Saccharophagus degradans 2-40: one gene and its partner. The protein of the gene in region 2 binds, or shares a complex with, the protein of the main gene of each other region. Links are inferred from orthologs where the notes say so. Each region holds a gene or a part of one and is shown on either strand. Other genes may lie near its edges. The genes, in order: mfd and uvrA.

Evidence for each region.
Region 1: the proteins of uvrA (region 2) and mfd are in contact, whole or in part, in a crystal structure (PDB 4DFC), measured with the Escherichia coli proteins. The link is inferred for Saccharophagus degradans 2-40 from one-to-one orthologs.

The regions. Positions count from the first base shown.
Region 1 is NC_007912.1:2,283,302-2,299,192, forward strand. What follows is about bases 2,899-6,936. They hold mfd (transcription-repair coupling factor), read right to left. Parts: upstream 6,561-6,936; coding sequence 3,099-6,560; downstream 2,899-3,098. Other genes in these bases: SDE_RS09385 (peptidoglycan binding protein CsiV), read right to left, coding at 2,899-3,092. Also shown: SDE_RS09365 (mechanosensitive ion channel family protein), read left to right, coding at 1-276; SDE_RS09370 (hypoxanthine-guanine phosphoribosyltransferase), read left to right, coding at 283-858; SDE_RS09375 (S-methyl-5'-thioinosine phosphorylase), read left to right, coding at 880-1,638; SDE_RS09380 (cold-shock protein), read left to right, coding at 1,741-1,968; more of SDE_RS09385, read right to left, coding at 2,058-2,898; SDE_RS09395 (Na(+)-translocating NADH-quinone reductase subunit A), read left to right, coding at 7,189-8,532; SDE_RS09400 (NADH:ubiquinone reductase (Na(+)-transporting) subunit B), read left to right, coding at 8,535-9,740; SDE_RS09405 (Na(+)-translocating NADH-quinone reductase subunit C), read left to right, coding at 9,733-10,509; SDE_RS09410 (NADH:ubiquinone reductase (Na(+)-transporting) subunit D), read left to right, coding at 10,513-11,175; nqrE (NADH:ubiquinone reductase (Na(+)-transporting) subunit E), read left to right, coding at 11,175-11,783; nqrF (NADH:ubiquinone reductase (Na(+)-transporting) subunit F), read left to right, coding at 11,804-13,027; SDE_RS09425 (FAD:protein FMN transferase), read left to right, coding at 13,162-14,085; (Na+)-NQR maturation NqrM, read left to right, coding at 14,082-14,351; sthA (Si-specific NAD(P)(+) transhydrogenase), read left to right, coding at 14,368-15,768; SDE_RS09440 (DUF4380 domain-containing protein), read left to right, coding at 15,878-15,891. UniProt on the Escherichia coli protein: Couples transcription and DNA repair by recognizing RNA polymerase (RNAP) stalled at DNA lesions. Mediates ATP-dependent release of RNAP and its truncated transcript from the DNA, and recruitment of nucleotide excision repair machinery to the damaged site.
Region 2 is NC_007912.1:1,268,719-1,283,977, forward strand. What follows is about bases 3,879-7,284. They hold uvrA (excinuclease ABC subunit UvrA), read right to left. Parts: upstream 6,920-7,284; coding sequence 4,079-6,919; downstream 3,879-4,078. Other genes in these bases: pckA (phosphoenolpyruvate carboxykinase (ATP)), read left to right, coding at 3,879-4,003; SDE_RS05230 (LuxR C-terminal-related transcriptional regulator), read right to left, coding at 7,101-7,284. In the rest of the region: glgC (glucose-1-phosphate adenylyltransferase), read left to right, coding at 1-578; SDE_RS05215 (glycogen synthase), read left to right, coding at 580-2,130; more of pckA, read left to right, coding at 2,348-3,878; more of SDE_RS05230, read right to left, coding at 7,285-7,766; SDE_RS05240 (MFS transporter), read left to right, coding at 8,207-9,553; ssb (single-stranded DNA-binding protein), read left to right, coding at 9,692-10,219; SDE_RS05250 (sugar nucleotide-binding protein), read left to right, coding at 10,293-11,192; fabB (beta-ketoacyl-ACP synthase I), read right to left, coding at 11,288-12,505; 3-hydroxyacyl-[acyl-carrier-protein] dehydratase FabA, read right to left, coding at 12,622-13,146; UTP--glucose-1-phosphate uridylyltransferase GalU, read left to right, coding at 13,545-14,369; SDE_RS05270 (phosphomannomutase/phosphoglucomutase), read left to right, coding at 14,430-15,259. UniProt on the Escherichia coli protein: The UvrABC repair system catalyzes the recognition and processing of DNA lesions. UvrA is an ATPase and a DNA-binding protein. A damage recognition complex composed of 2 UvrA and 2 UvrB subunits scans DNA for abnormalities.

The DNA of each region.
Region 1 (15,891 bases), 1.0 Mb from region 2 along the record:
ATTGTGGCTGATGTAAAAGCGATGCTGGTAGAGCATGAGGCGATTGATCACAATAATACGCTTATTGTTAATTTCAACGGTTTTGCTTCTTCATCGCTGGATTTTTTCATCTATTGTTTTACGCACACAACAGATTGGATTGAATTTCACGAAATTAAACAAGACGTGCTGTTGAAAGTGCTAAAAATTATTGAAAAGCATGAGGCTGAATGTGCATTCCCAACCTCAACGCTACATGTTCCCGATGGAATACAATTAATGCAGGCGGAAAACTAAACGCGAATGGATGTATCTAATTTCGAAAATGCCATTAAAACGGCAACATGTTTATACACACTAGAGCAAGTTGAAGCTTCCATAGCAAAAATAGGCGATTCTCTAAACAATGAATTTGCCGATTATATAAGTGAGAGTGGCGTACCAGCTAAAGATATGGCGCTACTTACTATTATGAATGGTGCTATGGTTTTTGCGGGCAAGTTGTTACCGAAACTTAAGTTCTCTATAGAAGTCGATTACATTCACGCTACACGCTACGGCAATGGTACCCAAGGCGGTGCCTTAGCTTTACTTGCTGAGCCTAAAATAGAGTTGCAAGGCAAAACAGTTTTGCTAGTAGATGATATTTTTGATGATGGCATTACCATCGATAGAGTAAAGCAGTATTGTTTAGACCGTGGCGCAGAATCTGTACGAACCGTGGTGCTCGCCTACAAAGATAAAACGCGAGAAGGTTTGGCTCAATTGGTATCACCCCCCGATTTTGTTGGTTTTAATGTGCCAGATAAATATGTATTTGGTATGGGGATGGATGCCGAAGGCCTGCTGCGTAATGCGCCCGGTATTTATTATTTTTAGTGGTTAAACACAGGGGGCTAAATGCCAAATAAAATAGCAGTTATTGGCGGGTCTGGGTTTTACACTATGGCGTCTGCCAACAACGCCAAAGCTTTAAACCCAGTTAATACCCCTTATGGGTCTGTGGGTGGCTTAATTGAATACTCAATGGGCGGGCATAATATTGTATTTTTAGCTCGTCACGGCGGTGAGCATAAATTACCGCCGCACAAAATAAATTATCGGGCCAATATTTACGCGCTTAAAGAGTTAGGTGTCTCTCATATTATTGCAGCTAATGCTGTAGGCGGCATTGGTGAAAGGTGTGGGCCGGGTGTACTTGTTATTCCCGATCAGCTAATTGATTACACCTTTGGGCGCGAAGGTACATTCTTTGATAGTTTCGAAGATGGTATGAGCCATATCGATTTTACTTACCCATTTGAAGGGCGTGTGCGCAACGCGTTAATTCAAGCGAGTGCCGCATTTGAAAAAGAATTTGGCAGCGATAAAGTTGTGCGCAACGGCGTTTATGCGTGTATGCAAGGGCCGCGTTTAGAGACGGCAGCTGAAATAAAAAAATTAAAAAACGATGGCGCCTCACTAGTTGGAATGACCGCAATGCCAGAGGCGGCGCTTGCTAGAGAGCTCGGCATCGATTACGCTTCGATCTGTTTGGTGGTTAATTGGGCGGCCGGTTTGTCGGCTGGTTTAATAACCCTAGAGGCAATAAATGCAGAGTTAGAAGGCTGTGTAGGAAAAGCCGAATACCTAATCGGTCAAAGTGTGAACTATTTCTAGCAACGTATTTCGGAATTATCATATTGTCCATAACACTTGGTAATAGTTTTATTACCTTAAAATAAAAATAATGCGTACAACGTCGTACAAAGAGGTATGTTAATGTCAGATAGAACGAAAGGAACAGTTAAGTGGTTTAATAATGCGCGCGGTTATGGGTTTATTACTGCTGGCGCCACGGAAGAAAAAGAAGGTGATGATATTTTTGTACATTACCGCAGTATTCGAGGTGAAGGATACAAATCACTCAATGAAGGTCAGGCTGTAGAGTTTTCGTTACAGCAGGGCGATAAAGGGTTTCACGCTGACGATGTTGCCCTTATAGGTTAATAACTTATACTCTTTAAGCATTTAGAAAACCCAGTGCAGTTTAGGTGTTTGCCTAATCTGCACTGGGTTTTTTATTGGCTGTGTCTAAATTATTGTGTTTCTTCTGCGCCACTCGATGCGCTGGGGTCGTATGGTGTTACTTTCACTAGTAGGCCTAATTTGGGGTGGTCTATATAGTGAAGTTCTCCACTTCGCATTCTTCGCTGCTGCTGCAAAGTTACGATTTGTGTAACCACGAAATTCTTAATTTTCTCGGGCTCAGGTGCTTCATTTACGGGTTTCATGCCTGTATTAAAATTAAAGCCTCCAAGATTATCGGTAGTAGGCTCAGCAAATAGTAGGCTATCTAGCTGTTGCGAGCTGATTTCCGAAGGTGCAGGTTCTGCAGATTGATTAACGTTTTCGCCAAGTAGGTTTTCGTTATCGTCACCGTATTCGTTGCTAATAGGCTGTTCGATAACAATATTTGCAACATTAAATGGCGCTTCAGGCAGTTCTGGCCATTGTCCTTGTGGTTGGCCGTAATTCGCTTCGAAGGCTGTTAGCCATAAATTTGAATCTATATGTAAGTAGCGGCTTACGCTAACTTTTAATGAGCCTTCTAGCTCGTAATGGTCGTCAAACTGTTTGCCAGCTTGCACCACTATAGCTGGTGCTTGGTCGGCGCCTGTAAGAGGTTGGCGCCAAGCTTGGTGGAATAAAAGGTGTAAGTGATTGGTGCGCGCTATCCTTTTAGCAATACTGTTTAGCTGTTGGTCTGCTGTGGCTAGCGGGATGAAAGGTTTCTCGGCTAGGTCTGCTTCTACTGTGCTGGGTGCTATTGTGCCTTCTTGTGCTGTAAGCTGATTTTGCATTTGCTCGTCAGTTGTTTCTTCTTCCGCAATAAATTCTAAATACCGACTTTTAGCAGGGTAGGCCAGTACTATATCTTTTGGCCAGACTTCGGTTTGTGCGGCGGCAGTTAATCGTTCGACAATAATGACTTCAATTTGGTACCAAGGGGCATCTGAATTTGTTTGAGCAAAAGTATTGGAGGTAAATGCGCAGGCAACAACCAGTGAGCCAGCAAAGAGTTTGGCGGCCTTGGGGAGTGCATGCTTATATAAATTGAACATTGGTTTCATGGCTTGTTAGCTCGACTTCATTAATGTTTCGAATATATTGTGAATGGTTAGTAGGCGTTCGTCCGCCGATTCCATATCAAAAAAGAATTTTAGATGGCTAGCACCTTCCATTCTGTAATGCTGTGGTGTTGTTTGAACCATTTTTACAATTGTAAGTGGGTCGATATTCGGCTTAGTGGTGAACTCTATTCTACCGCCTGTGTTGTTAGCTTCGACCTTGCAAACGCCCAGCTGTTCCGCAGTTAAGCGCAAGCGAGTTTGGCGTACGAGGTTTTTAATTGGGTCTGGTAGCAGCCCAAATCTATCTATCATCTCTACCTGTAGGTCATTTAGCTCATTCTCGTTTTTAACCGAAGCCATGCGTTTGTACAAAATTACACGGGTGTGTACGTCTGGCAGGTAATCATCGGGAATAAGTGCAGGTATGCGCAGATTAAATTCAACGTTGTTATTAAAGTTTGATTCAAAATCCAGTTCTTTACCGCTTTTCAGTGCTTCTACGGCTTTGTCTAGCATTTCCATGTAAAGCGAAAAGCCAATGGCTTGCATTTGACCGCTTTGTTCATCGCCCAATAATTCACCTGCGCCGCGAATTTCAAGGTCGTGAGAAGCAAGGGTAAAACCAGCGCCTAGGTCTTGTGCTTCGGCAATTGCTTCTAGGCGTTTTACCGCATCGGCGGTCATTGCTTTTTTGTGTGGAGTCAGTAAGTAGGCATATGCTTGGTGGTGTGATCGACCAACGCGCCCACGCAACTGATGCAGTTGAGCTAGGCCAAATTTATCGGCGCGGTCAATAATAATAGTGTTCGCACTGGGAATGTCGATGCCCGTTTCTATAATAGTGGTACATACTAAAATATTATGGCGCTTGTGGTAGAAGTCAGACATTGCTGCTTCTAGCTCGCGCTCACGCATTTGCCCATGTGCCACTCGGATGCGTGCCTCGGGGACAAGTTCTTGTAAGTCTGCTGCGGTTTTTTCTATGGTGCTTACTTCATTATGTAGGTAGTACAGCTGACCACCGCGCATAATCTCGCGCAAAATAGCTTCTTTTATAACGGCGTTATCGGATTGACGAACAAACGTTTTTACCGACAGGCGTTTGGCCGGTGGTGTGGCGATAATAGATAGATCACGGATGCCCGACATGGCCATGTTTAGCGTTCGTGGAATGGGCGTTGCTGTAAGCGTTAGTATATCTACTTCTGTGCGCAGTGCTTTTAATGCTTCTTTTTGTCTAACGCCAAAGCGGTGCTCTTCATCAATAATTAACAGACCAAGATTTGGGAAAATTAATTCGCCCTGGATTAGCTTATGTGTACCAATTAATATATCGACTTTGCCCGCTTCTAATTTTTTCTGTATTTCGCTTATGTCTTTGCTGCTTTTAAAGCGAGAAATAACCTCTACGTTGACCGGCCAATCCGCAAAGCGATCTTTAAAGTTTTCGTAATGCTGCTGGGCGAGCAGGGTGGTGGGTACCAACACGGCAACTTGCTTACTGTTTTGTACTGCAATAAATGCCGCGCGCATGGCCACTTCTGTTTTACCAAAGCCCACGTCGCCACACACAAGCCTATCCATAGGCTGGGCCGAAATCATATCTTGCCTTACGGCATCAATAGCTTGCTGCTGATCAACCGTCTCTTCAAAGGGGAAGCTTTCAGCAAATATTTCGTAAGCGTCTTTTGGGTAAGTGTATTGAAAGCCTTCTCTGGCTTGGCGCTTAGCGTAAATTTCTAAAAGTTCAGCGGCAACATCGCGCAGTTTTTCGGCGGCTTTACGTTTCGCTTTTTGCCATTGATCACTACCCAGTCGGTTGAGTGGTGCGCTGCTATCTTCAGCGCCGCTATAGCGGCTAATAAAATGCAGGTTGGCAACGGGTACATAGAGCTTGGCTTCGTTGGCGTACTCGAGTACTAAAAATTCATCTTTTTGACCGTCGAACTCTATGGTTTGTAGGCCTAAGTAGCGACCAACCCCGTGTTCAATATGTACGACTGGGGCACCGATTTTTAGCTCGGTAAGGTTTTTAACAATGTTTTCGTTGAAATCGGTATTCGATTCTTTGCGGCGTCGATACTGCTGTACGCGCTGACCAAAAAGTTGTGATTCAGCAATAATGCAAATATTGGGGGTTTTAAGATGCAAACCTTCTTGGAAGTCGGCAACGCAAATAGCTATAGACGATTTGCCTTGTAAAAATGCATCTGTCGAAGCCACATCTTCGGGTTGCAGGTCTATTTTTTTGAAGTGTTCTTTTAATGTTTCGCGTCGCCCGTTACTTTCGGCGCAAAATAAGATGCGGCCGTCGTAACTATAGATAAACTCTTCAAGCTTATATAACGGGTTTTGGGCTTTAGCATCAATATTTAAATTGGGCGTACTAAGGGTCTTTATGTTTGCGCTGCCGCTACGTTCTTCTACCTGTGTAGGTTCTAACACCACGCGTTGAAAGCGTTTAAGCTGGCTGTATATTTCACTAACTGAATGAAAAACTTTAGCGGGCGGCAGAAGAGGGCGACGCATGTCGATATTGTGGCTTTCAAAACGGCTAGAGGCATCGCGCCAAAAATCTTCTACGGCGGTTTCGAAGCCTTTGGTTACCATAACGAGTGTATTCTCGTGCAGGTAGTCGAACAGGCTTGCTGTTTGCTCAAAAAATAAAGGCAGGTAATACTCAATACCCGCTGGCGATATGCCAGAGCTTACATCTTGAAAAACTGGGCATTCGCGGTGATCTACATTAAAGTTTTCATACCAATTTAATTTAAAGCGGCTTATGCCTTCTGCATCGAGTTGGCACTCTTTGCCGGGTAGTAATTCAATTTTGCTTACTTGATCTACGGTGCGTTGCGTTTCTGGGTCGAATGTGCGTATTGAGTCGACCTCGTCATCAAATAGTTCTATTCTGTAAGCGGCCGAGCTGCCCATGGGGAATATATCGAGAAGCGCGCCGCGAATGGCAAATTCACCATGATTGAATACGGTGTCTACGCGCTGGTACCCAGCATTTATCAAACTGGTTAACAAATTGTCTCGGTTAATGGTTTCGTTTTTTTCAACCACTAAGCTGTTGGCAATTATGTAATTGGCCGGTGCCAGTCTTTGCATTAGTGTTGAGGCGGCCACAACTACAATGGCTTGCGCTTGGTTCGATAATTGATACAGGCAGCGCATCCTGTCGGAAATAATATCTTGGTGCGGTGAAAAATTATCGTAGGGCAGTGTTTCCCAGTCTGCGAATTGCAAAACTTCGGGGGTGTTTTTTTTGCCTTTGGTTAAAAGCATCAAGTCGCGTGCAAACCGGTCGGCCTCTGTCATGCTTTGCACAATAATGACAGTTGTTCCGTTGTGTTGTGCCGCAGCTTCTGCGCAAGCAAAAACACGTGCAAGACCGGAAACGCCTCCCCAAGTTTTTTTATCGCCAAGCTTGGAGGGTAGGGGTAAGGGCATATTACTTGTCATGTAGTGGTGGTTCGCTTCTAGTATGCAGTATGAATGTATAAAGGGCGGTCATTTTAGCGGGGATTCAATGCTAGCGACAGTAAACCCGCTTTTAGTTTAGTGATAGAGCGCAGCTTGTAGCTAAATTAGACTGCTAATGTTGCCAAATGGTTGTATCCAATGTTTAGGCTAATATTTATTTGTTCGCTATTTAAGCATCTAGATGAGAATGGTTTTCATGTGGGTGCGGTGATACGGCCTAGTTAATATGTTTAAAGGCTTTACTGGGTAAAACTTGCTGTTTTTTAAGGGAATTTTTGCTATCCCTCTGGCCATTCAGGCGGTGCATCCTTATAATTGGCGCGATTTTTTAGGCCGCTGTAAGGCGTAATCGCAAGTGGTCGACTAAAATATCGTCTGTTGACGAAAAATTTCGAAATTCTGTGGCGAATTTGCGCGATTAGTACCTGATTTGGTTTGGCTGTATCGGGCCAACCTTCAAGAAGAAAATACACGTTTCGTATAAATATTGGTGCTTTAGATAAGGTTGTAGCGGTATCGCTCCCTTATTCGGCTTTTTTGTGTCGTCACGGCAGTACAGCTTTCAAGTAAATAAACTCATCTAAACCTTAACTTTGGGCAAAGACGTATGATCAAGATCCGTCGCGGATTGGATTTACCTATTACCGGCTCACCCCGGCAATCCATAGAGGATGGTCCAGCAATACGCTCTGTCGCATTAATCGGCTTTGACTATCATGGTATGAAACCTACCATGAATGTCCAAGTTGGCGACAAAGTAAAGCTGGGTCAGGTTTTGTTCACCGATAAAAAAACAGTAGGGGTAAAATATACCTCTCCTGCGGCTGGTACCGTATCAGCCATCAACCGTGGCGAACGCCGCGTGTTGCAATCGGTGGTAATTGACATTGAAGGGGATGAAGCAGAAAGCTTTAAAACCTTTAGCGAAGCCGAAATCGCTTCTGCAGACCGTCAAGCGTTGGTCGACAATCTAGTCGATTCGGGGCTTTGGACTGCGTTGCGAACCCGTCCTTACAGTAAAGTACCCCAGTTAGACTCGGTACCTAATTCTATTTTTGTGACCGCAATGGATACCAATCCATTAGCTGCAGACCCGCAATTAGTGATTGGCGAAAAGTCAGCTGCTTTTGCATTGGGTTTGGCGGTATTGGCCAAGCTAACCGAAGGCAAGGTGTTTGTTTGTCATGCTGATGGTGCTTCTGTACCAACCTCAGCGGCTGCGAACGTTGAAGCGAAAGCTTTTTCTGGTGTGCACCCAGCCGGTAATGCTGGCACTCATATCCACTTCCTTGACCCTGTTAGTGCTAACAAAACCGTTTGGACTATTGGGTATCAAGATGTTATTGCCTACGGTGAACTTTTCACTAGCGGCAAGTTGCCAGTAGATCGTGTTGTATCTCTAGCTGGCCCACAAGTAACAGACCCGCGTGTTGTGCGCACTCGTTTAGGTGCAAGCTTGCAAGAGCTTACCGCTGGTCAATTAAAAGACGGTGAAAACCGTATTATTTCTGGCTCTGTATTTTCAGGCCGTAAAACCAGTTCTCCAACCGCTTACCTTGGCCGTTTCCACAACCAAGTAAGTGTATTGTTGGAAGGGCGCGATCGTCCGTTCCTGCATTACTTGGTTGCTGGCGCAAACCGTTTCTCGGTTATGCCTATTTACCTTTCTAAGCTTTTCGGCGGTAAAAAGTTCGATTTCACTACATCCACTCTGGGTAGTGAGCGCGCTATGGTGCCGGTAGGTGCTTACGAGAAAGTGATGCCTCTCGATATTTTGCCAACCCAGTTGTTGCGTTCAATTATTGTGGGCGATACCGAAGCTGCACAGCAGTTAGGTTGTTTAGAGTTAGATGAAGAAGATTTGGCGTTGTGCTCCTTTGTGTGTCCAGGTAAGTACGAATATGGGCCCATTCTTCGTGACAATTTGACACGTATTGAGAAGGAGGGCTAATTATGTTGCGCAAGTTTTTAGATAGTCTAGAGCCCCATTTCCATCCTGGTGGCAAATATGAAAAGTGGTATGCCCTTTACGAAGCGGCAGATACTATCTTTTATCAACCCAACTCAGTAACGCGCTCAACCGCGCATGTACGCGACGGCATCGACCTTAAGCGTATTATGATTACTGTTTGGTTATGTACTTTCCCCGTAATGTTTTACGGTATGTACAACGTTGGTTTTCAAGCTAACACTGCATTGCAGGCCGCTGGCGCAGACCTAAGTATGCTAACTGGCTGGCGCGAAGCGATAATCAGCTTGTTTGCTGGTCACGATCCTTCCAGTATTTGGGATAACCTTATATATGGTGCTGCTTACTTCGTACCCATTTATGTTGTGGTATTCGCAGTAGGTGGTTTCTGGGAAGTGTTGTTCGCAATGAAGCGCGGCCACGAAGTAAACGAAGGTTTCTTCGTTACGTCTGTCTTATTCGCACTTACTTGTCCGCCTAGCTTACCTTTATGGCAAGCGGCTATCGGTATTTCTTTCGGTGTTGTAATCGGTAAAGAAGTATTTGGTGGTACAGGTAAAAATTTCCTTAACCCAGCGCTTACTGGTCGTGCATTCCTATTCTTCGCATTCCCAGCTTACATGTCTGGTGACACAGTTTGGACTGCGGTTGACGGGTTTACCGGCGCTACGGCTCTTTCTGTTGCTGCAAACGAAGGCATGGTTGCTTTAACTCACCAGCTTACGTGGATGGACGCATTCTTCGGTAAGATGCAGGGTTCTATTGGTGAGACCTCAACATTAGCCATTGCTATGGGCGGTATTGTATTGCTGGCCATGGGTATTGCATCGTTCCGCATTGTTGCGGGCGTATTGTTGGGCACCATCGCAACTACCTTGGTATACAGCCACTTCGGCGATGCTAACTCTAACCCCATGTTCGGAATGCCATTCTGGTGGCACTTTGTTGTAGGTGGTTATGCATTTGGTTTGTTCTTTATGGCAACCGACCCAGTTTCTGCTTCTATGACGAACGCAGGTAAGTGGTGGTTTGGTGGTTTAATTGGGTTTATGGTGGTAACTATTCGCGTGGTTAACCCTGCATTCCCAGAGGGCATGATGCTGGCAATTCTATTTGCTAACTTGTTCGCGCCTCTCATTGACCACTTCGTAGTTAAATCAAATATCAAGCGGAGGTTGGCACGTGGCTAATAACGATTCTATTAAGAAAACGTTTATTGTGGCGACGGTACTTTGTATCGTATGTTCGGTAATCGTATCTTCAGCATCGGTTATGTTGAAGCCTATGCAGAGCGCCAACAAAGCGTTGGACTTTAAGCGTAATATTTTGATGGCGGCAAGCTTGTACGATGAAAGCAAATCCGTTGAAGAGCTATTTGAACAAATCTCAATTAAGGTTGTAGATTTAGAAACTGGTAAATTCACAGATGCCGTTGATGCTGCTAAGTACGATCAACGAAAAGCCGCTAAAGACCCAGCTTTATCTGAATCGCTAGATAAAACAGTCGATGTTGCTGGCTTAGGACGTTTAGAAAATTACTCTTACGTTTATATCGTAGAAAACGCTAATGGCGGTATTGAAAAGCTAATTTTGCCCATCCGTGGCTATGGGCTTTGGTCAACTTTACGTGGTTTTATCGCGTTGGAGTCTGACCTTAATACTGTGGTTGGCTTGGGCTACTACGAGCACGGTGAAACACCGGGCTTGGGCGGTGAAGTAGATAACCCAATGTGGAAGGCTAAGTGGCATGGTAAAAAAGTATACGGCTCTCGCGACGAAGTACTTTTATCCGTAATTAAAGGCAGTGTTTCATCTGATACTCCTGATGCTGAGCACAAGGTAGATGGCTTGTCCGGCGCTACTTTGACCAGTAACGGTGTAGATAACATGCTTAAATTCTGGTTGGGCGAGAATGGTTTTGCGCCTTTCTTAAACAACTTGAAGAAAGGGGAGGCTTAATCCATGAAGATTAAAGAGCTTTTATTTAAACCCCTGTTCGACAACAACCCGATTGCATTACAAATTTTGGGTATTTGTTCGGCATTGGCGGTAACAACAAGTTTGCGTGTAACTCTTGTTATGTGTTTGGCTTTAACTTTGGTTACAGCATTCTCTAACTTTTTCGTTGCGGTTATTCGTAACCATATACCAAACAGCATTCGTATCATTGTGCAAATGACGGTAATTGCATCTTTGGTAATTGTTGTAGATCAGGTGATTCAAGCGTTTGCTTACGATATATCTAAGCAGCTTTCTGTGTTTGTTGGTTTGATAATTACCAACTGTATCGTTATGGGACGCGCGGAAGCGTTTGCGATGAAAAACCCTCCAATCCCGAGCTTTTTTGATGGTGTTGGTAATGGTTTAGGCTACAGCGTTTTGTTAATTACCGTAGCCATTATTCGTGAACTTTTTGGTGCTGGTTCTATTTTGGGCATTCAGTTGCTTGAACTAACCACCAATGGTGGCTGGTATGTGGCTAACGGCTTAATGCTACTTTCGCCAAGCGCATTCTTTATTATCGGTTTGTTGATCTGGGCATTACGCGGCTGGAAGAAAGGCCAAGTGGAGCCTGCAGAATACAAAATCGCCCCTAACACTGTTGCAACGGCGGAGACTGCATAATGGAAGCGTTATTAAGCATTTTTGTAGAATCTGTATTCGTTAAAAACATGGCATTGGCCTATTTCTTGGGCATGTGTACGTTTCTTGCTATTTCCAAGAAAATCGATGCAGCTATAGGTTTGGGTATTGCCGTTGTTGTTGTACTCACTATTACCGTTCCTGTTAACAACTTGATGTTTAACTACCTGTTGGCCGATGGCGCATTAGCCTGGGCTGGCTTGGAAGGTGTTGACTTAAGTTTCTTAGGTTTGATTTGTTACATTGGTGTAATTGCTGCCATCGTACAAATTATGGAAATGGTTTTAGATAAATACTTCCCAGCACTTTACGGTGCATTGGGTGTGTTCTTACCATTAATTACCGTTAACTGCGCAATTCTTGGTGCTGCATTGTTAATGGTTCAGCGCGAATATACCTTTAGTGAAAGCGTAGTGTTTGGTGTTGGCTCCGGCGTTGGCTGGGCATTCGCCATTGTTGCGTTGGCAGGTATTCGTGAAAAACTTAAGTACAGTGATGTGCCAGAAGGTCTGCGTGGCTTAGGCATTACTTTTATCACTGTAGGTTTAATGTCGTTAGGCTTTATGTCATTCGGCGGCATTGCGCTGTAACCAACGGGGAATACTAGAACATGAACTTAGAGATTATATTAGGCGTTGGCATGTTCACCGTTATCGTTCTTGCACTGGTGGTTATTATCCTCAGTGCTCGCGCGAAGTTGGTGAGCACAGGCGACGTAAAAATTGAAGTTAATGGCGAAAAAACAATTGTTGTACCTGCCGGCGGTAAGCTCTTGCAAACTCTGGCTTCCAACAATTTGTTTCTTGCTTCTGCCTGTGGTGGTGGCGGTACTTGCGCTCAGTGTAAATGTGTTGTGGAAGAGGGCGGCGGTTCTATATTGCCGACCGAAGAATCCCACTTCACTAAGCGTGAAGCTGGCGAAGGCTGGCGTTTGAGCTGTCAGGTGCCTGTTAAGCAAGACATGAAAATTGAAGTGCCCGAAGAAGTGTTCGGTGTTAAACAGTGGGAATGCACTGTTGAATCCAACCCTAACGTGGCTACTTTCATTAAAGAGCTAACCTTAAAGCTGCCAGAAGGCGAAAACGTAGACTTCCGCGCAGGCGGTTACGTTCAGCTAGAAGCACCTGCTCATCACGTTAAGTTTAAAGACTTCGAAATTGAAGAAGAGTACCGCGGTGACTGGGAGCGTTTTGGGTTCTTTAACTTAGAGTCTAAAATTTCCGAGCCGTGTATTCGTGCATACTCTATGGCTAACTACCCAGAAGAGCGTGGTTTGGTGAAGTTTAATATTCGTATTGCAACTCCGCCTCCTGGTTCTAAAGGTATTCCGCCAGGGCAAATGTCTTCTTATGTGTTCAGCTTGAAGCCAGGCGACACAATTACTGTATACGGTCCATTTGGTGAGTTCTTCGCGAAAGAAACCGAAGCAGAGATGGTGTTTATTGGTGGTGGTGCTGGTATGGCGCCAATGCGTTCACACATTTTTGATCAGTTGAAGCGCTTAGATTCCACTCGTAAAATTTCTTTCTGGTATGGCGCGCGTTCTTTGCGTGAGCTGTTCTATCAAGAGGATTACGATGGCCTAGCCGCAGAGAAAGAGAACTTTGATTGGCATATCGCTCTTTCAGATCCGCAGCCAGAAGATAATTGGGAAGGCCTAACTGGCTTTATTCACAATGTGCTTTATGATCAATATTTGAAAGATCACCCAGCGCCAGAAGATTGTGAGTTCTACATGTGTGGTCCCCCCGTAATGAACGCGGCGGTAATCAAGATGCTTAAAGATCTTGGTGTAGAAGACGAAAACATCATGTTGGATGACTTTGGCGGTTAATAATTATTGTGATTAGTAATCCTATCCCAAAAGCGAGGCCGGTTTTCCGTGCCTCGCTTTTCTTTTTTCTGATTTTCCTATTTGTTGGTTGTGGCCAGTCTTCCTCGCCTGTGTATCGCTTGGAAGGTAAAACCATGGGTACTCAGTACCACATTAAAATGGTGGTGCCGGCAAAAACTCCACCTAGTCAAAGTGAATTGCAATACGCGGTAGATGAGGAGTTACGTCGTATTAACGATGTTTTATCTACTTATATTGCTAGTTCAGAGCTTTCGCGGCTAAACCAATCTCAATCGCTCGATTGGCAGCCAGTTTCAGAAAACTTGTATTTTATGCTTGAGCTAAGCAAAGAAATTAACGCTCAAAGCATGGGGGCATTTGATGTTACCGTGGGGCCGCTGGTCAATCTTTGGGGGTTTGGGCCAGACAAGCCTTTAGGGAGCAACCCAAGCGATGAAGCTATTGCCAATGCGTTAACGAAAATAGGTTCCGATAAGTATTCCCTAGATAGTACTAAGCGAGCTATAAAAAAAGCCAATGCGCTATATATTGATTTGTCTGCCATTGCTAAAGGCTATGGCTCGGACCTAATAGCCGATTTGTTGCGTAAAAAAGGCATCGAAAATTTCATGGTCGAGATAGGCGGTGAAATACGCGTAGCTGGTGTTAATGAGCACGGCGAGCATTGGAAAATAGGCGTTGAAAAGCCTAGCATGCTGCAATCTGGTGCCATTCAAGCTATTGCCATTACTGATGTAGGTTTGGCAACGTCTGGCGATTACCGAAATTATTACGAAGTAGATGGTAAGCGTTTTTCGCATACTATTAACCCATCAACGGGCAAGCCCATCACGCACACTTTGGCATCTGTTACGGTTGTGGCGGCGAGTTGTGCGCAGGCTGATGCCTTGGCTACGGCGTTAAACGTGCTCGGCCCAGTTGAAGGTTATGCCTTAGCAGAAAAGCTTAGCTTGGCTGCTTATTTTATTATTAGAGATGGTGAGCAATTTACCATAAAATACACCCCTCAATTTCAACCTTACTTGGTGGATCTATGACAGTCTTTCTCCTTACTTTAGTAGTTTTAGCAGTGGTTATTATTGCTATGTCTGTGGGCGTTTTACTGGCAGGTAAGCCAATAAAGGGGTCATGCGGTGGTATGAGTGCGATAGGCATTGATACTGCATGTGATATTTGCGGTGGTAACACGGCAAAATGCGAAGAAGAACAGAAAAAGAACCAAAAGAGTCAGAATACTGACCAAAAAACTTTACCCGGTGCAAGTAAAGATCTCGCCTACGACGCGAGTAAAAAAACCAACTAAGAGGATTAAGGCTCGAATGGCTGAATTTCAGTACGATTTTTTAGTAATAGGGGCTGGCCCCGCCGGTGAAGCTGCGGCTATGGCGGCCGCCAAAAGTGACTTGCGAGTAGGTGTAATTGAAAGCCAAGGGATGTTGGGCGGCAATTGTACACACCGAGGCACTATACCTTCTAAATCTTTACGGCACACGGTAAAGCAAGTTATTCAATTTGGTTCGCAGCCTATTTTTCGCAATATTGGTGGTGCTCGACCACTTACGTATCCAGCTGTTTTAGATGCCGCGTCTCAGGTTATCCCTAAGCAAGTTGAACTTCACACCGAGTTTTTTGCACGCAATCGGGTGCGCGTGCACTCTGGTAATGCACGCTTTTTATCTAACACTCAGGTAGAGGTTATGGATTCGCACGGTGTGCGCGACGTTATTAGTGCTGAGCGCGTACTAATTGCAACAGGCTCGCGTCCATATCGCCCAGATGATGTCGATTTTACTCATCCGCGCGTGTACGACAGCGATACTATTCTAGATATGCAGCACACGCCCCGCACAATTATTATTTTTGGTGCCGGTGTTATTGGTTGTGAGTATGCATCTATATTTGCGGGCTTAGGCTTAAAGGTAGACTTAATTAACACTCGCGAGCGCTTGTTAGAATTTTTGGATGATGAAATCTCGGATGCCCTAAGCTATCACTTGCGTGACAACGGTGTAATGGTTCGTCACAGCGAAGAGTGTGCATCGGTAGATGCAACGTCTAAAGGGGTTACCTTAAACCTTAAATCAGGCAAGCGCATTCGTGCAGATGCATTGTTATGGTGTAATGGTCGTACCGGTAACACCGATATGCTCGATTTAGAAAACGCCGGTTTGGAAGCGAATCACCGGGGGCAAGTCAAAGTAGATAATAACTACTGCACTGAAGTAGATAATATTTACGCAGCGGGCGACGTTATTGGCTGGCCAAGTTTGGCAAGCGCTTCTTACGATCAAGGCCGTGCGGTAGTGGCGGCCATGTTGCAAAAAGAAATGCGTTTTGTTGAAGATGCGCCAACCGGTATTTATACGTTGCCAGAAATTAGCTCTGTGGGTAAAACCGAAGCGGAACTTACCAGTGCGCGTATTCCATACGAAGTAGGGCGAGCATTCTTTAAAGATACCGCGCGCGGCCAAATAAGTGGCGAAGATGTGGGCATGCTTAAAATTTTATTCCACATCGATACCCTAGAAATTTTGGGTATTCACTGCTTTGGTGCTGAAGCGGCAGAAATTATTCATATTGGCCAAGCTATTATGAATCAGCCAAATGGGGCCAATACGGTTAAATATTTTGTAAACACCACGTTTAACTACCCGACTATGGCAGAGGCTTATCGCGTAGCTGCGTTGAATGGGTTGAATCGCGTAAACAGACATAGCTAATTTCAAAGCTATTTACTCTGTATAGACTCAAGCTGTTTTATACTCTCAACTGAATGCCGCCTAGCGGCATTTTTTATGCCCGTAGAAAATAAATATATGGTGCAGCATCATGGCAATGGTAAA
Region 2 (15,259 bases):
ACGACTTTGGCAAAAATATTATTCCAAACATTATTGCCGAAAAATTAGTTTCTGCTTACCGTTTTCGCGATCACGATACCAACGAAACGGCCTACTGGCGCGATGTAGGTACCTTGGATTCCTTCTGGGAAGCCAATATGGAATTGGTTTCGCCTAACCCTTCGCTAAACCTCTACAATCACGACTGGCCAATTTGGACTTATCAAACTCAGTTGCCGCCAGCAAAATTTGTATTCGATGACGATTCGAGAAGAGGCTACGCCGTCGACTCTATGGTGTCGGGTGGCTGTATTGTTTCTGGGGGCAAAGTTAAGAGTTCACTTTTATTTTCTGATGTGCATATTCATTCCTATGCAGAAATAGAAGAATCTGTTTTGTTACCCGAAGTAGAAGTACATCGCAGTGCTAAAATTAAAAAAGCCATTATTGATAGTGCGTGTGTGATTCCCGAGGGCATGATTATTGGGCACGATCACGAGCACGATAAGGCGCGCGGCTTTCGTGTAACGAAAAAAGGCGTTACGTTGGTAACACGAGAAATGCTTGGTCAGCAACCTGCGGGTACGTCAGCGAAATAATATGGTTAGACACAAAGTATTAATGCTCGCGGCAGAAAACGGGCGTTTTGCCGGGGCGAAAGTTGGTGGTGTGGGTGATGTAATTCGAGATCTACCGCCAGTGCTAAACGAGGCTGGGTGCGACGTTATGGTTGCAATGCCTTCCTATGGCTTTTTAGCGCGACTGCCTCAGTTGGAAGCCGTTGCTACGCTCAAGGTTATGTTTGGTGGTATTGTGAAGAGTGTAGAGCTGTTGCGTTTAGTTGACAGCGCTCACCCAGAGCAAGTGTACATTTTTCATCACCCCGATTTTGCGCCACAGGGTGAGCGCGTATATTGCGACGATAGTAACGATCGCCCCTTTGCAACGGATGCTAATAAATTTGCTTTGTTTTGCGCGTCGGTAGCTACGGCATTACTAACAGACGTATTGGCAATGCCAAGTGTTATTCATTGTCACGATTGGCATACTGGCTTTTTGCCAATGCTAACTCGACGTTGTGCGGACTATGCGCGTTTAGCTCCAATCAAAATTGTTTACACCATTCATAATTTAGCCATGCAGGGCGTACGACCGCTTACGAGTGACCCCTCATCGTTACACGCATGGTTTCCTAATTTATCTGGCGAGCTTTCAGATATTTATGACCCCGACTATCGCAATTGTGTGAACCCCATGCGTGCGGCCATTCGTTTAGCTGATGTGGTGCACACTGTGTCGCCTACTTATGCGAGCGAAATTTTACAGCCTAGCGATACCGAGCAAGGCGTGTTTGGCGGCGAGCGTTTACAGGCAGATTTACAAGAAAAAGCCGATAGGAACGCGCTGTTTGGCATTCTTAATGGTTGTAATTACCCTGCTAAAAGCCCGCGAAAACCTTCCAAAAAAACTGTGGTGGCAACAGCGTTAGCTGCCGTAGAAAAGTGGATGGGGGCAAGCGTACAGTTAAGTAGCACACACTACTTGGCAGACAGGCGTTTACTTACTTGGGCCGAAAAAGCGAAGGGTATTACGGTCACCTCTGTTGGGCGAATAACCGAGCAAAAAGTAAGGTTGCTTTTTTCGCCCGCTCCAAACGGCAAAATAGCATTGGCCAATATGTTGGATTCGCTAGGCAAAGACGGCGTATTCATAATGCTTGGCTCTGGGGCTGCGCACTACGAAGCGGCACTCACTAAGCTCGCAGGGCAGTACGCCAACTTTATATTTTTAAATGGTTACGAAGAGACCTTATCTGAATTGCTGTATCACTATGGTGATTTATTCTTAATGCCAAGCTCATTCGAGCCATGCGGAATTAGCCAGTTGTTAGCGATGCGCGCGGGGCAGCCCTGTTTAGTAAGCAGTGTGGGAGGCTTAAAAGATACCGTTACTCATCACGCGAATGGTTTTGTATTCGACGGCGCTAACGATGCCGAGCGAGTGGTGAATATGCAGCGCTGTTTTGATGATGCACTCGCGCTATACCATAAGCAGCCTGAAGCTTATAAAAAAATAAGTGTGCAAGCGAAAAGCACGCGCTTTACTTGGGCCGAGAGCGCAAAAGAATATATAGCTAAACTCTATGGCTAGTTAACGCCTATTTTGTTGTAAATATAACACTTTTGTAAAACGCCCAATTCAGGGCGTTTTTTTATTTTCTAGATTTGGTCAACTACCTGACACCTTGCAGCGCTAAGCTATACTTAAAGTGTAGCTGCAATAACGGTTGCGTTATTGGCGGCTTTTGGAAATATATTGAAAGCTTATTGGAAGGTGACTTGAAGCGATAAAACGCGGGAGAAGGTATATGGCACTAAACGAGCAGCAAACGAATTTTAAAATAGGTGCGCCTTTCGCTTCTGATGTGTCTGTGTTTTTAGCTAATCTGGGTATAAGCGCAAGCGAAATTGTGCGCAACCCTAGTTACGACATGTTGTACAGGAATGAGTTAGATGAAAATTTACAAGGCTGCGAGCGCGGTATTTTAACCAAAACCGGTGCAGTGAATGTAGATACTGGCGTTTTTACTGGTCGGTCGCCGAAGGATAAATATATTGTTAAAGATGAAAAAGCATCGGCGAATGTTTGGTGGCCCAGCGATGCCGCGTCTAACGATAACCATCCTATGGATCAAAGTACGTGGACCAGACTAAAAGCAGTGTGTACCAATCAACTTAATAATAAGCCGCTGTATGTTGTGGATGCATTTTGCGGTGCCAGCGACGATGTGCGCGTAAGTGTACGATTTGTTACAGAGGTGGCGTGGCAGGCGCACTTTGTTACTAATATGTTTATTCGTCCGACCCAGGCGCAGCTTGATGCGTTTACTCCAGACTTTGTTGTGTTGAATGCTTCCAAGGCTGTAAATACGCAATGGCAGCAGCAGGGGTTAAACTCTGAAAATTTTGTAGCCTTTAATTTAACTGAAAACATGCAGCTTATTGGCGGCACCTGGTATGGTGGCGAAATGAAAAAAGGCATGTTCTCGGTAATGAATTATTACTTGCCACTACATGGCCGAGCCTCCATGCACGCCTCTGCCAATGTTGGTAGCGATGGCGATGTGGCCGTTTTCTTTGGCTTGTCTGGCACGGGCAAAACAACACTCTCAGCAGACCCTCAGCGCGCTCTCATTGGCGACGATGAGTTGGGGTGGGATGACGAAGGCGTATTTAATTTAGAGGGCGGCTGCTACGCTAAAACCATTGATTTAAGTGAGCAAAACGAACCCGATATCTTTCGCGCAATTCGGCGAGATGCACTGCTTGAAAATGTTGCAGTGGATGCGAATGGCGAGGTGGATTATAGCGATGTAAGTAAAACGCAAAATACGCGAGTGTCTTACCCTATTTATCACATTCCAAATTGCGTTAAGCCTGTGTCACGTGGTGGTCACGCGCGTAAAATTATCTTTCTTACCGCCGATGCCTTTGGTGTGTTTCCGCCAGTAAGTAAGCTTACCGACGAGCAGGCGCAGTACCACTTTTTATCGGGTTTTACCTCAAAGGTAGCGGGCACCGAGCTGGGGGTAACCGAGCCTAGTCCTACTTTCTCTGCCTGCTTTGGCGAGGCGTTTTTATCTTTACACCCTACGGTTTATGCGCGGGAATTGATCAAGCGTATGCATGCGAATGGCACGCAGGCTTATTTGGTGAATACTGGCTGGAACGGCAAGGGGAAGCGCATTTCATTGCCAGATACTCGTGCCATAATCAACGCCATTATGGATGGCTCTATCGACAGTGCCCCCTGCGCGACATTGCCTTATTTTAATTTGGCATTCCCTACGCAGTTGTCAGGGGTAGATAGCGCTATCTTGGACCCGCAGGTTTCTCATAATGCTGGAGGTTGGGATGTGCAGGCGAAAGCATTGGCAAAACTATTTGCCACTAATTTTAAAAAATATACCAGCGAAGCCTTGGGGCAGCACTTACAAGCGGTAGGGCCGGCGGGGTTTGAATAATGGAGGGAATAAAGTGCAGCAGTTAGACACTGCTGCACATAGCCTATTTTTAATTTACGCCGTTAAGGCGGAATACTATTTAGTTACGCTTTTTGCGTTAAGCATAGGTTTTAAGAAGCGGCCGGTGTGAGAGGCTTTTACTTTAACTATTTGCTCGGGTGTACCTTCTGCCACTATTTGGCCACCGCCGCTGCCGCCTTCTGGGCCTAAATCAATAATCCAGTCCGCTGTTTTTACAACGTCTAGGTTGTGCTCAATCACCACTATGGTATTGCCGTGATCGCGCAGGCGATGCAATACCACCAATAGCTGCTGTATATCGTGGAAGTGTAGGCCTGTAGTGGGTTCATCAAGAATATAAAGGGTTTTGCCTGTGTCGCGTTTAGATAGCTCTTTAGCCAGTTTCACTCGCTGTGCTTCACCGCCAGATAATGTGGTAGCTGCTTGGCCTAGGCGTATATAGCTTAAGCCCACATCCATAAGCGTTTGCAGCTTTTTGGATACCGCAGGAATGGCTTCGAAGAACTCGTTCGCATCTTCAATGGTCATTTCCAGCACTTCGTGAATGCTTTTGCCTTTGTATTTTATTTCGAGGGTCTCGCGGTTGTAGCGTTTGCCTTTACACACATCGCAGGGAACATACACATCGGGTAGAAAGTGCATTTCTACTTTCACAACACCGTCGCCCTGACAGGCTTCGCAGCGACCGCCCTTTACGTTAAAGCTGAATCGGCCTGCTTTATAGCCGCGCGAGCGCGCTTCTTGAGTGCCGGCGAAGAGCTCGCGCACTGGGGTGAAAATGCCGGTATAGGTTGCGGGGTTGGAGCGCGGTGTGCGGCCAATGGGGCTTTGGTCTATATCGACGCACTTATCCATTAACTCTAGGCCATCAATTCCGTCGTGCTCTTGCGCAGTAAGGGTGCTGGCTTTGTTTAATACGGTCGCGGCTACGGGGTAAAGCGTGCCGTTAATTAGAGTAGATTTACCACTGCCCGAAACACCCGTTACACAGGTCATAACACCGATAGGTATGGATACATCGACGCCGCTTAGGTTGTTGCCCTTTGCGCCGCGAATGGTGAGGTAAGTGTCGTCTTTCGCGGGGTGGCGAACCTTGGGTATCGCAATGCTTTTACGGCCGGTAAGATAGTCGGCGGTAAGGGAATTCTTTGCCTTCTTGATTTTATCGTAGGTGCCCTGAGCGATTACTTGGCCGCCGTGCACTCCCGCGCCAGGGCCAATATCAACAATGTAGTCGGCCATACGGATAGCATCTTCATCGTGCTCTACCACAATTACCGTGTTGCCTAAATCGCGCAGGTGGGTAAGGGTTTTTAGCAGCCTGTCGTTGTCGCGCTGATGCAACCCAATGGAGGGTTCGTCGAGAATGTACATCACGCCTACAAGGCCAGCACCTATTTGGCTGGCCAGTCGAATGCGCTGAGCCTCACCGCCGGATAGGGTGTCGGCGCTGCGGTTTAGAGTGAGGTAGTTAAGGCCAACATCCACCAAAAAGCTAAAGCGATCGCGCAGCTCTTTCAGAATTTTGTCGGCAATCTCATGTTTGGCGCCTTTAAATTTTAGCTTGTTGAAATAGTTGAAGGCGTCGCCAACTGGTAGCTCGGTGATAGCGGGCAAGGTGCGATCGTCGATAAAAACATGGCGGGCGTCTTTGCGCAAGCGTGCGCCGTCGCACTCTGGGCATTTGGATGTGGCGAGGTATTTGGCTAGCTCTTCGCGCACAGATGCAGAATCGGTATCGCGGTAGCGGCGATCCATATTGGGGATAACCCCCTCAAAGGTGTGGCTGCGTTTGTAAACGTCGCCGCGGTCATTCACATAGCTAAAGTCGATGACCTCATCTTTTGAGCCGTACAGAATGCATTCGCGGTGTTTCTTGGCGAGCTTGTTCCACGGTTTTTCTACATCAAAGCCGTAGTGCTCTGCGAGTGACGAAAGCATGTGGAAATAGTACAGGTTGCGTCTATCCCAGCTGCGAATGGCACCTTCTGCGAGAGAGGCTTCGGGAAATTGTACTATTCGGTCTTCGGCGAAATACTGTTTTACCCCAAGGCCGTCACAGCTGGGGCAGGCGCCTGCGGGGTTGTTGAATGAGAATAAGCGCGGCTCTAGCTCTGTAAGTGAGTAGTCACATACTGGGCAGGCGTGCTTGGCAGAGAATACTTGGTCGGGGCGATCGCCATCCATATCGGCAATAATGGCAATGCCCTCGGCGAGGTTTACAGCTGTTTCAAAGGATTCCGCCAATCGAATTTGCAGGTCATCGCGCACCTTAAAGCGATCCACAATTACTTCAATTGTGTGCTTTTTCTTTTTGTCTAATTCTGGCGCGTCGTCTAGGTCTACCACTATGCCGTCTATACGGGCGCGAATAAAACCGTCTCGTCGCAAGCCATCTAGTGTATGTAAGTGCTCACCTTTGCGATCTTTTACTACCGGCGCAAGCAGCATAACCTTACTGCCTTCGGGCAGTTTTAGTACGGTATCTACCATTTGCGAAATGGTTTGAGCAGCCAGTGGCTCGCCGTGCTCGGGGCAGCGAGGCTCGCCTACGCGGGCAAACAGTAAGCGCAGGTAGTCGTATATTTCGGTGATGGTACCCACGGTAGAGCGGGGGTTGTGAGAGGTAGATTTTTGCTCAATAGAAATGGCAGGGCTTAAGCCTTCTATGTGATCGACATCGGGCTTTTCCATCATCGATAGAAATTGGCGCGCATAGGTAGAGAGCGATTCTACATAGCGTCTTTGCCCCTCTGCATACAGTGTGTCGAATGCCAGAGACGATTTCCCCGAGCCAGATAGGCCGGTGATAACAATAAGCTTATCGCGGGGGAGGTCGATATCAACATTTTTGAGGTTATGGGTGCGCGCGCCACGTACTACGATTTTATCCACGTCGTGAAATCCCGATTTTGTGTTTGTGTATTTCTGAGTGCTTTGTACTGCTGTTTAGCAAAGCCCAACAGTATAAGCGCTTTTGGCGAGGGTTTCGCCAGTCACTTATACGCAAGATGGAAAAAGACGGACTTCTTTAGGGAATGGTTTGAGTTGGGAGAGCCCTTCTAAAAAGAAAGGGCTAGATAAGATCTGCTTCGCTTAGGTCGCGAACCCAGTTACTGGCCTCTAGACGATTGCGCACGCCTATTTTTTTATACACGTTGTAAAGGTGACTTTTTACTGTGTGTTCACTCACTTTTAATGCGGTGGAGATATCCGCATTGGTGGCGCCGTCTTTAATTAGTTTTAAAATTTGGCGTTCACGGCGAGTGAGTTTTACATCCGGGTGGGCCACTTTACTTGGCGCGCGTCGGTTCTTGTCCAAAAAGTGATGCAGCAATCTGCGTGGTACCCAGTAATCGCCATCTAGCAGGCATTGTAGGCCACGAATAAGCTGTTGTTGGTCTGAGTCGACGTAAAATATGCCCGACATACAGGGCCAGTCTAAGATGCTCTCATGCTCGCTGGCATATTCGGCATTTAAAAGTGCTGCAGTGCCTTCACTGTGTTGTTCGTGATAGGCGTGCGCTATATCGCGCAGCGCGGCGATGTCTTGACCTTGGCAGTCAATGAGCAATACGCGGGGTGCGCTAGGTATATCTTTTAAAGCTTTGTACACGGTGCAGTCTAGCTTCAGCTCGTCAGCAATTAGCTTTGCGAGTAGGCCAGTTTGCAAGCTGCTTTTGGGGGAGCACAGGGCAATGCCATTGTTGTCTAACGCTGCTTGGTTTGCTTCTGTCAACACGAATTTACCTAGGTTGTTTCACACTGCAATAGGGCTGAGGTGTCTCAGCTGCAGATTTTTATTTTAGTACATTTACTTTGGACTGCCAGACCACTACAGATAGACCTGATAATGCTCAATCAGGGTTGACGTCCAATATCAACAGGCACACTTAAAGTGTGTGGGTGCAGCGAAGTGAATGATAATTATATGGTTAAAAAAGGCAAAAAAGCGCCAATATTTCGGCATTGTACCGCATTTCTGTAGGTTGCAATACAAAAAAGACCAACCGATGAACGCTATGATGACCTTAGTGGCGGTATTGTTGGCGTACGTCTCATTTGTTGGGCGCAATAGTTTAATAGAAGTTTTATTTTGAATATGACAACTTGGTGGGTATTCGCAGCAGCCTATTGTCCTCCGGTCTGTTAAAATGCACGCCTTTTTTGGGGGATGATCGTTTGGCAAGTGAAGTTCGGGCTGTAAGCTCGCTAGCATTGTTGTATGCGTTTAGGATGTTGGGCCTATTTATGGTGCTGCCTATTCTCGTGCTTTATGCCGGCGACTACCCAGGTGCAACGCCTTTTACTTTGGGGTTGGCACTTGGTATTTATGGTTTAACTCAAGCTGTCTTTCAAATTCCCCTTGGTTTGCTCTCAGACTTTATTGGCCGCAAACCCGTTATTATTGCAGGCTTGTTGGTGTTTTGTGCCGGCAGTGTGCTTGCAGGTACGGCCGAATCGGTAGAGTGGTTAATTATTGGTAGAGCCCTACAAGGCAGTGGCGCCATTGCAAGTACCATTATGGCCATGGTGGCCGACCTTACCTCTGAGCAAAACCGCACCAAAGCCATGGCCGCTATTGGCGCTTCTATTGGGTTGTCGTTTTCGCTGGCGATGATTTTAGGGCCTACGGTGGGCGCGTTTGGTGGCTTATCGGTGGTGTTTTATTTTTCTGCGGTACTGGCGCTTATTGGTGTGTGCATTGTGATCTTTTTAGTGCCTCGCCCGCCGCAAGTAGGGCACTCTCACCGCGACAGTGGCGCGGTGCCAGAGCTTATTATGCAAACCCTTAAAAACACCGAGCTGCTGCGTTTAAATTTCGGTATTTTTACTTTGCACGCGTTGCTAATGGCCTGTTTCTTGGCAATTCCTGTTGTAGTGGAAAGTAGTTTAGGTATTCCTCGGGGTAAGCATTGGCAGGTTTACTTGCCAATGTTGGCTATCGCGTTGGGCGTAGTGCTGCCGCTCATTATGGTTGCTGAGCGCAATCGCAAGTTAAAGCCCGTTTTCTTGTTTGCCATTGCTGTGCTTGTTGTTTCGCAAGCTAGCTTAGCGGTTGTTCCGTTGGCGGGCTGGCCGTTTTTATTGCTAATGCTGCTGTTTTTCGTGGCGTTTAACCTGCTGGAGGCTTGTTTGCCTTCGTTGGTCAGTAAGCTTGCACCTGTAGGTGCCAAAGGCACGGCGATGGGGGTGTATTCCACTAGCCAGTTTTTAGGGGCGTTTATTGGCGGGTCTGTTGGAGGTTACATTTTTACCCTGTGGGGTATGGATGGCCTGTTCGCTGCTGGCGCGCTTTGCGCTGCCGCTTGGTTCGCAGTAGCTGCATCTATGCGCACTCCGCGCCACTTAAGCAGCATGTGTATGGGCGTTCAGCGTGAAAGCGGCGCACAGTGTGCGATTGATGTACTCACATTGCCGGGCGTAGTAGAGGCTCTGTGGGTCGAGCAGGAAGGTTTGTTGTATTTAAAAGTAGATAATCGAGAGCTGGATAGGTCCCAGTTGGATGATTTGATTGCGGCGCAATAAAGCGCCATCATAGACGGGCTTTTCAGCAATGATCTAGAATAGCCGTTTGACATTCGCATAGCGATATTAAAGATTGGGTGCCTGCCGTCATACGGGGCCTATATCTATCGCGATGGCACTACATAATTTGGAGGAATCATGGCGCAACGAGGTGTAAATAAAGTCATTATTGTTGGTAATCTAGGGCAAGACCCAGAAACCAAATACACTGCCAGTGGCGCAGCAATTACTAACGTAAGTATTGCAACGTCAGAAACATGGAAGGATAAGCAAACCGGTCAAGCGCAAGAGCGCACTGAATGGCACCGAGTAGTGTTTTTTAATCGCTTAGCGGAAATTGCCGGCGAATATTTACGCAAGGGCAGCAAAGTTTATATCGAAGGCGCTCTGCGTACACGCAAGTGGCAAGATCAAGGTGGCCAAGATCGTTACACTACTGAAATTGTCGCGAACGAGATGCAAATGCTCGACTCTCGCGGTGGCAGCGATGACAGTATGGGCGGCGGTTATCAAAATGCCCCTAGTCGCCCAGCGCCTGCTCAAGCCCCTGCCCAGCAAGGTGGTGGTGCGCCAGCATACGGCGGCGGTCGTCCACAGCCTGCTCCAGCCCCAGCTGCGCCTCCTGCGCCAGACATGGACAGCTTTGACGACGATATTCCATTCTAAAAACATAACGTTTTGCAGGTAAGCCCTAAGTTCTTTAGGGCTTTTCTTTTTGCTCGCTTAATGGAGCTACCTTTTGGCTTTTAAAATACTATCTTGGTGTCCTAATCGTGAGCTCGAGGCTGTGCTGTCGGCAACACTCGAAGATTTACCGTACGAAATTGTTGTGCAGGATGATGCCCAAGCTTCTAACCCCGCGGCTAGGGAGCAGTGGCTGGAGTCTGTGCGCCCCAACGCGATAATCAGTTTACTGCCTTCTACTCTTGCAGATATCGATGACGCTTATCTCGAGCAAGTGAGCCAAGTGGTGGCTTACTGTGCAGTGAATAATGTTCCTATTATTCAAGTCTCCTCATACCGTGTTTTTGGTGAAGGCTATTCTGTTACTGCTCTGCAGGAAGATGCAGAGCCCGGTGCGCAGGATGAGCTGGGGGTGAGGCTTAATAAGCTAGAAGCACTGTACGCTAACCTTTCTCAAAAAATTATCGTGCGCACTGGGTGGTTGTTAAATAGCGCCGTCGATAGTGTCTTTGCGCAATTAATTCCGCCGCTGCTTGAGCGCGATAGCAAGTTGGTTGTATCGGATCATCACTTTGGCTGCCCTTTACCGAAAGAGTTTTTGGCCAAGGCCTTGGTTGCCATGTCGCAGCAAATACTTTGTGGGGCTGAAAACTGGGGTGTGTTCCACCTACACAGTGCAGATAGTTGCTCTGAAGCCGAGCTGGGTGACCAGTTGGTGCGTGTATTTAATGCCGATTATCAGCAAGACTTGCAGTTGCCAACTGTTGCCAGTAAAGACGACAGTCGATACCACTTTGTGGGTAGTGCAAATATTCTAGGGCGTCGCTGTACCGATAACTTTGGCATCCAATTGCCCACGTGGCGAAAGGGCTTTAAGAACCTTGTGGCACAATGGTTGAAAGGTAATGCTCAATATAGCCATCTGCTCGATTTAAAAGCATCAGATAAAAAGTAAGTTTGCTGATTGAGCAAATTAGTTTGCCAATAAAAAAGGCCGCTTAAGTAAGCGGCCTTTTTAGTTTTCGCGAATACGCTTGTAGTTAAACGGAGTTAAGCGGAATACTTTTTGAAAACTAATGTGGCGTTGGTGCCGCCGAAGCCAAAGCTGTTGGACATGGCGCTTTCGATGTTGGCATCTTTCGATGCGGTAACAATCGGCATGCCTTCAGCAGCTGGGTCGATGGTTTCAACGTTGGCTGAGCCGGCAATAAAGTTATTGTTCATCATTAGCATGGTGTAGATAGCTTCTTGAACGCCGGTTGCGCCGAGGCTGTGACCAGTTAAAGATTTGGTGGAGCTGATGGCAGGCACGTTTTCGCCAAATACTTCTTTCACGGCTTTCAGCTCTGCTAGGTCGCCAACTGGGGTGCTGGTGCCGTGAGAGTTGATGTAGTCGATTGTGCTAACGCCTGCTTGAGCCATTGCTTGGCGCATGCAGCGAGCGGCACCTTCACCAGATGGTGCAACCATGTCGTAGCCGTCAGAGGTTGCGCCATAGCCTACGAGCTCACCGTAAATTTTTGCGCCGCGAGCGAGTGCGTGATCCAAGGATTCGATCACCATGCAGCCACCGCCGCCCGCAATAACAAAGCCGTCGCGGTCTGCATCGTATGCGCGTGAAGCTTTTTCTGGGGTGTCATTGTACTTAGAGCTTAAGGCGCCCATCGCATCAAACATACCAGTTAAGGTCCAGTGCTCTTCTTCGCCGCCGCCAGCAAATACAACATCTTGCTTGCCTAGCTGAATCAATTCCATCGCGTTACCTATGCAGTGAGCGCTAGTGGCGCAGGCAGAGGAGATGGAATAGTTGATGCCTTTGATTTTGAAAGGCGTAGCCAAGCATGCTGATGCGGTGCTGCCCATAGTTTGGGTTACACGATAAGGACCTGCGCGTTTTACGCCGCGATCGCGAATAGTGTCGGCACACTCTACAACGCTTTTAGTTGAAGCGCCGCCAGAGCCCATAATAATGCCTGTGCGCTCGTTAGATACTTGTTCTTCTGTTAAGCCTGAGTCTTCGATGGCTTGCTTCATGGATACGTACGCATAACCTGCAGCGTCGCCCATAAAACGATACATTTTTCGATCAATATGCTCTGATAAGTCCATATCTACGCTGCCAGAAACATGGCTGCGAAAGCCTTGCTCTTTGTAGCTCTCGTTAAAACGTATTCCTGATTTACCTTCACGCAATGCTGCGAGAACCGTGTCTAGGTCGGTACCTATGCACGAAGCGATACCCATACCTGTAACCACAACGCGTTTCATAGCAAACCTCTATCTTCTTTTATAATGGTGAATAAAGTGCAGCGTAAATGTGTGCTGTACTCTTAAATTGTTTAGTGGGGCGCTGAGTGTAATTAGCGCCCCAACCAAGTGTAACTCTAGAATGAGTCAGTATTGGTGAACAAGCCTACACGTAGGTCTTTTGCAAAGTAGATCTCTTTTCCGTCTACTGCTACACGGCCATCGGCAATGCCCATAACCAGTTTGCGTTCAATAACGCGCTTCAAGTTTATATGGTAGGTTACTTTTGAGGCAGTGGGTAAAATTTGGCCAGTAAATTTAACTTCACCCGCACCTAGTGCGCGGCCGCGGCCTGCGTTGCCTTTCCATGCTAAGAAAAAACCTACCAATTGCCACATGGCGTCTAAGCCTAGGCAACCTGGCATTACTGGGTCACCAGGGAAGTGGCAGTCGAAGAACCACAGGTCTGGTGTGATATCGAGCTCGGCAATGATTTCGCCCTTGCCAAACTCACCGCCAGTCTGGCTTATGTGTGAGATTCTATCCAGCATCAACATGTTAGGGACAGGTAACTGTGCGTTGCCGGGGCCAAACATATTTCCCTGACCACAGGTGATTAGTTCAGCTCTTTCGTAGGATGATTTTTGTTCGAATGCTTGCATTACTGGATAGGCCCACAATTATTTGAATGAAATACCATCAAAATGGGGTTATTTGACGGAGGCGCCATTCTAACCTCTGGGGCGCTGATGTCTAGTCTAGCCGGCCTTAAAGCGCATAAATACATGCGTTGTGGCTGTGTATTGCGCCATTGGGGTGCGAAAAGCGCGAGCGTATCGCTGGTGGCAGAGGCATATTATGTATGCGCCCAGTGGCGTTAGTGCGTGCAGGTGGGCCCGAGTTGATCGAGGCTGTCATATTTGGTGCGCATTGGTGTAATAAAATGATAGTTCAATGTGGTATATTCGCTGCATGGATGAGGTGGGGGCTTACAAGGCCTTTCATCAATACGTAAATTACACAAAACAGTAATTACATTTAATAAATAAGTAGGTGCTTTATGATTAAGAAATGCCTGTTTCCGGTTGCGGGATATGGAACTCGATTTTTACCGGCTACAAAGTCTATGCCCAAAGAAATGTTGCCAGTCGTTAATAAGCCATTGGTGCAGTATGGTGTGGAAGAGGCGTTGGATGCAGGTTTGCATGAAATTGGCTTCGTAACCGGTCGCGGTAAACGCGCCATTGCTGACCATTTTGATGTGAGCTATGAGCTAGAGCACCAAATTGCAGGGACAGATAAGGAAAAATATTTAGAATCTATTCGCGCAGTAATTTCAAAGGGGTCGTTTTCTTATACCCGTCAGTCTGAAATGCGCGGTTTAGGCGATGCCATTTTAAGCGGTCGTCGTTTGATTGGTGATGAAGCCTTTGGTGTGGTTTTATCGGATGACCTATGTGTTGCTGCCGATGAAGGTGTGTTGGCGCAAATGGTGCGTTTGTACAAGCAGTTTCGTTGCAGCATTGTGGCAGTACAAGAAGTGCCCGAGGATCAAATTAGCAAATTTGGTGTTATTGCTGGCGACCCCATCAAAGACGGTATTTACCAAGTAACCAACATGGTTGAAAAACCAGAGCCTAAAGATGCGCCGAGTAACTTGGCGATTATTGGCCGTTACATCCTTACACCAGATATTTTCGAAATTATCGAAAACACGCCTCCCGGTAAAAACAACGAAGTACAGCTAACCGATGCTTTGATGACGCAAGCGCAAAACGGCTGCGTGTTAGCATACAAATTCAAAGGTACTCGTTTTGATTGCGGCAGTGTTGCCGGGTTTGTAGAAGCTACCAATTTTGTTTACGAGAATATTTACAATAAATAATTTATAACAACAAAGTTATTTAAGGCCTGACTTACTAAAAAATAACTGAGAAATAAATTAATGAAAATAGATATAACTTGCTTTAAAGCCTACGACATTCGCGGGCGAGTGCCAGAGGAGCTAAACGAAGATGTGGCCTACCGTGTGGGCCGCGCTTATGTTGAGTTTCTTGGGGCTAGCAAAGTTGTGGTGGGGCATGATGTGCGCTTAACCAGCGCCGACCTAACAGATGCGCTGGCACGCGGCATGACCGATGCCGGTGCCGATGTTGTGCATATAGGCCAGTGCGGTACCGAAGAGGTTTACTTTGCGACGTTCCACTTGGGTGTTGATGGCGGTATTTGTGTTACTGCAAGCCACAACCCTATGGACTATAACGGCATGAAGTTAGTGGCTGCTGGGTCTAAACCTATTTCGGGTGACTCGGGCCTTAACGACATTCGCGCAATGGCTGAAGTGGGCGAGTTCCGCGAACCTGTACGCAAGGGTGAGATAGAGCATATCGATAACCGCCCTGCGTACATTCAGCACTTAATGACCTATGTGGATGTGTCTGCCTTAAAGCCGCTTAAAGTTGTGGTGAATGCTGGTAACGGTGGTGCCGGTGCGGTAATTGATGCTTTAGAGCCTCTGTTACCTATCCAGTTTATAAAAGTGCATCACGAGCCAGATGGTTCTTTCCCTAATGGTATTCCCAACCCTCTGCTTGAAGATCGTCGGCAGGCAACTATCGATGCGGTTAAAGAAAGTAACGCAGATTTCGGTATTGCATGGGATGGCGATTTTGACCGCTGCTTCTTTTTTGACGAGAGCGGCGAGTTTATCGAAGGCTACTATGTAGTAGGCATGTTGGCGGAAGCATTTTTGCTTAAAAACCCTGGCGCTAAAAT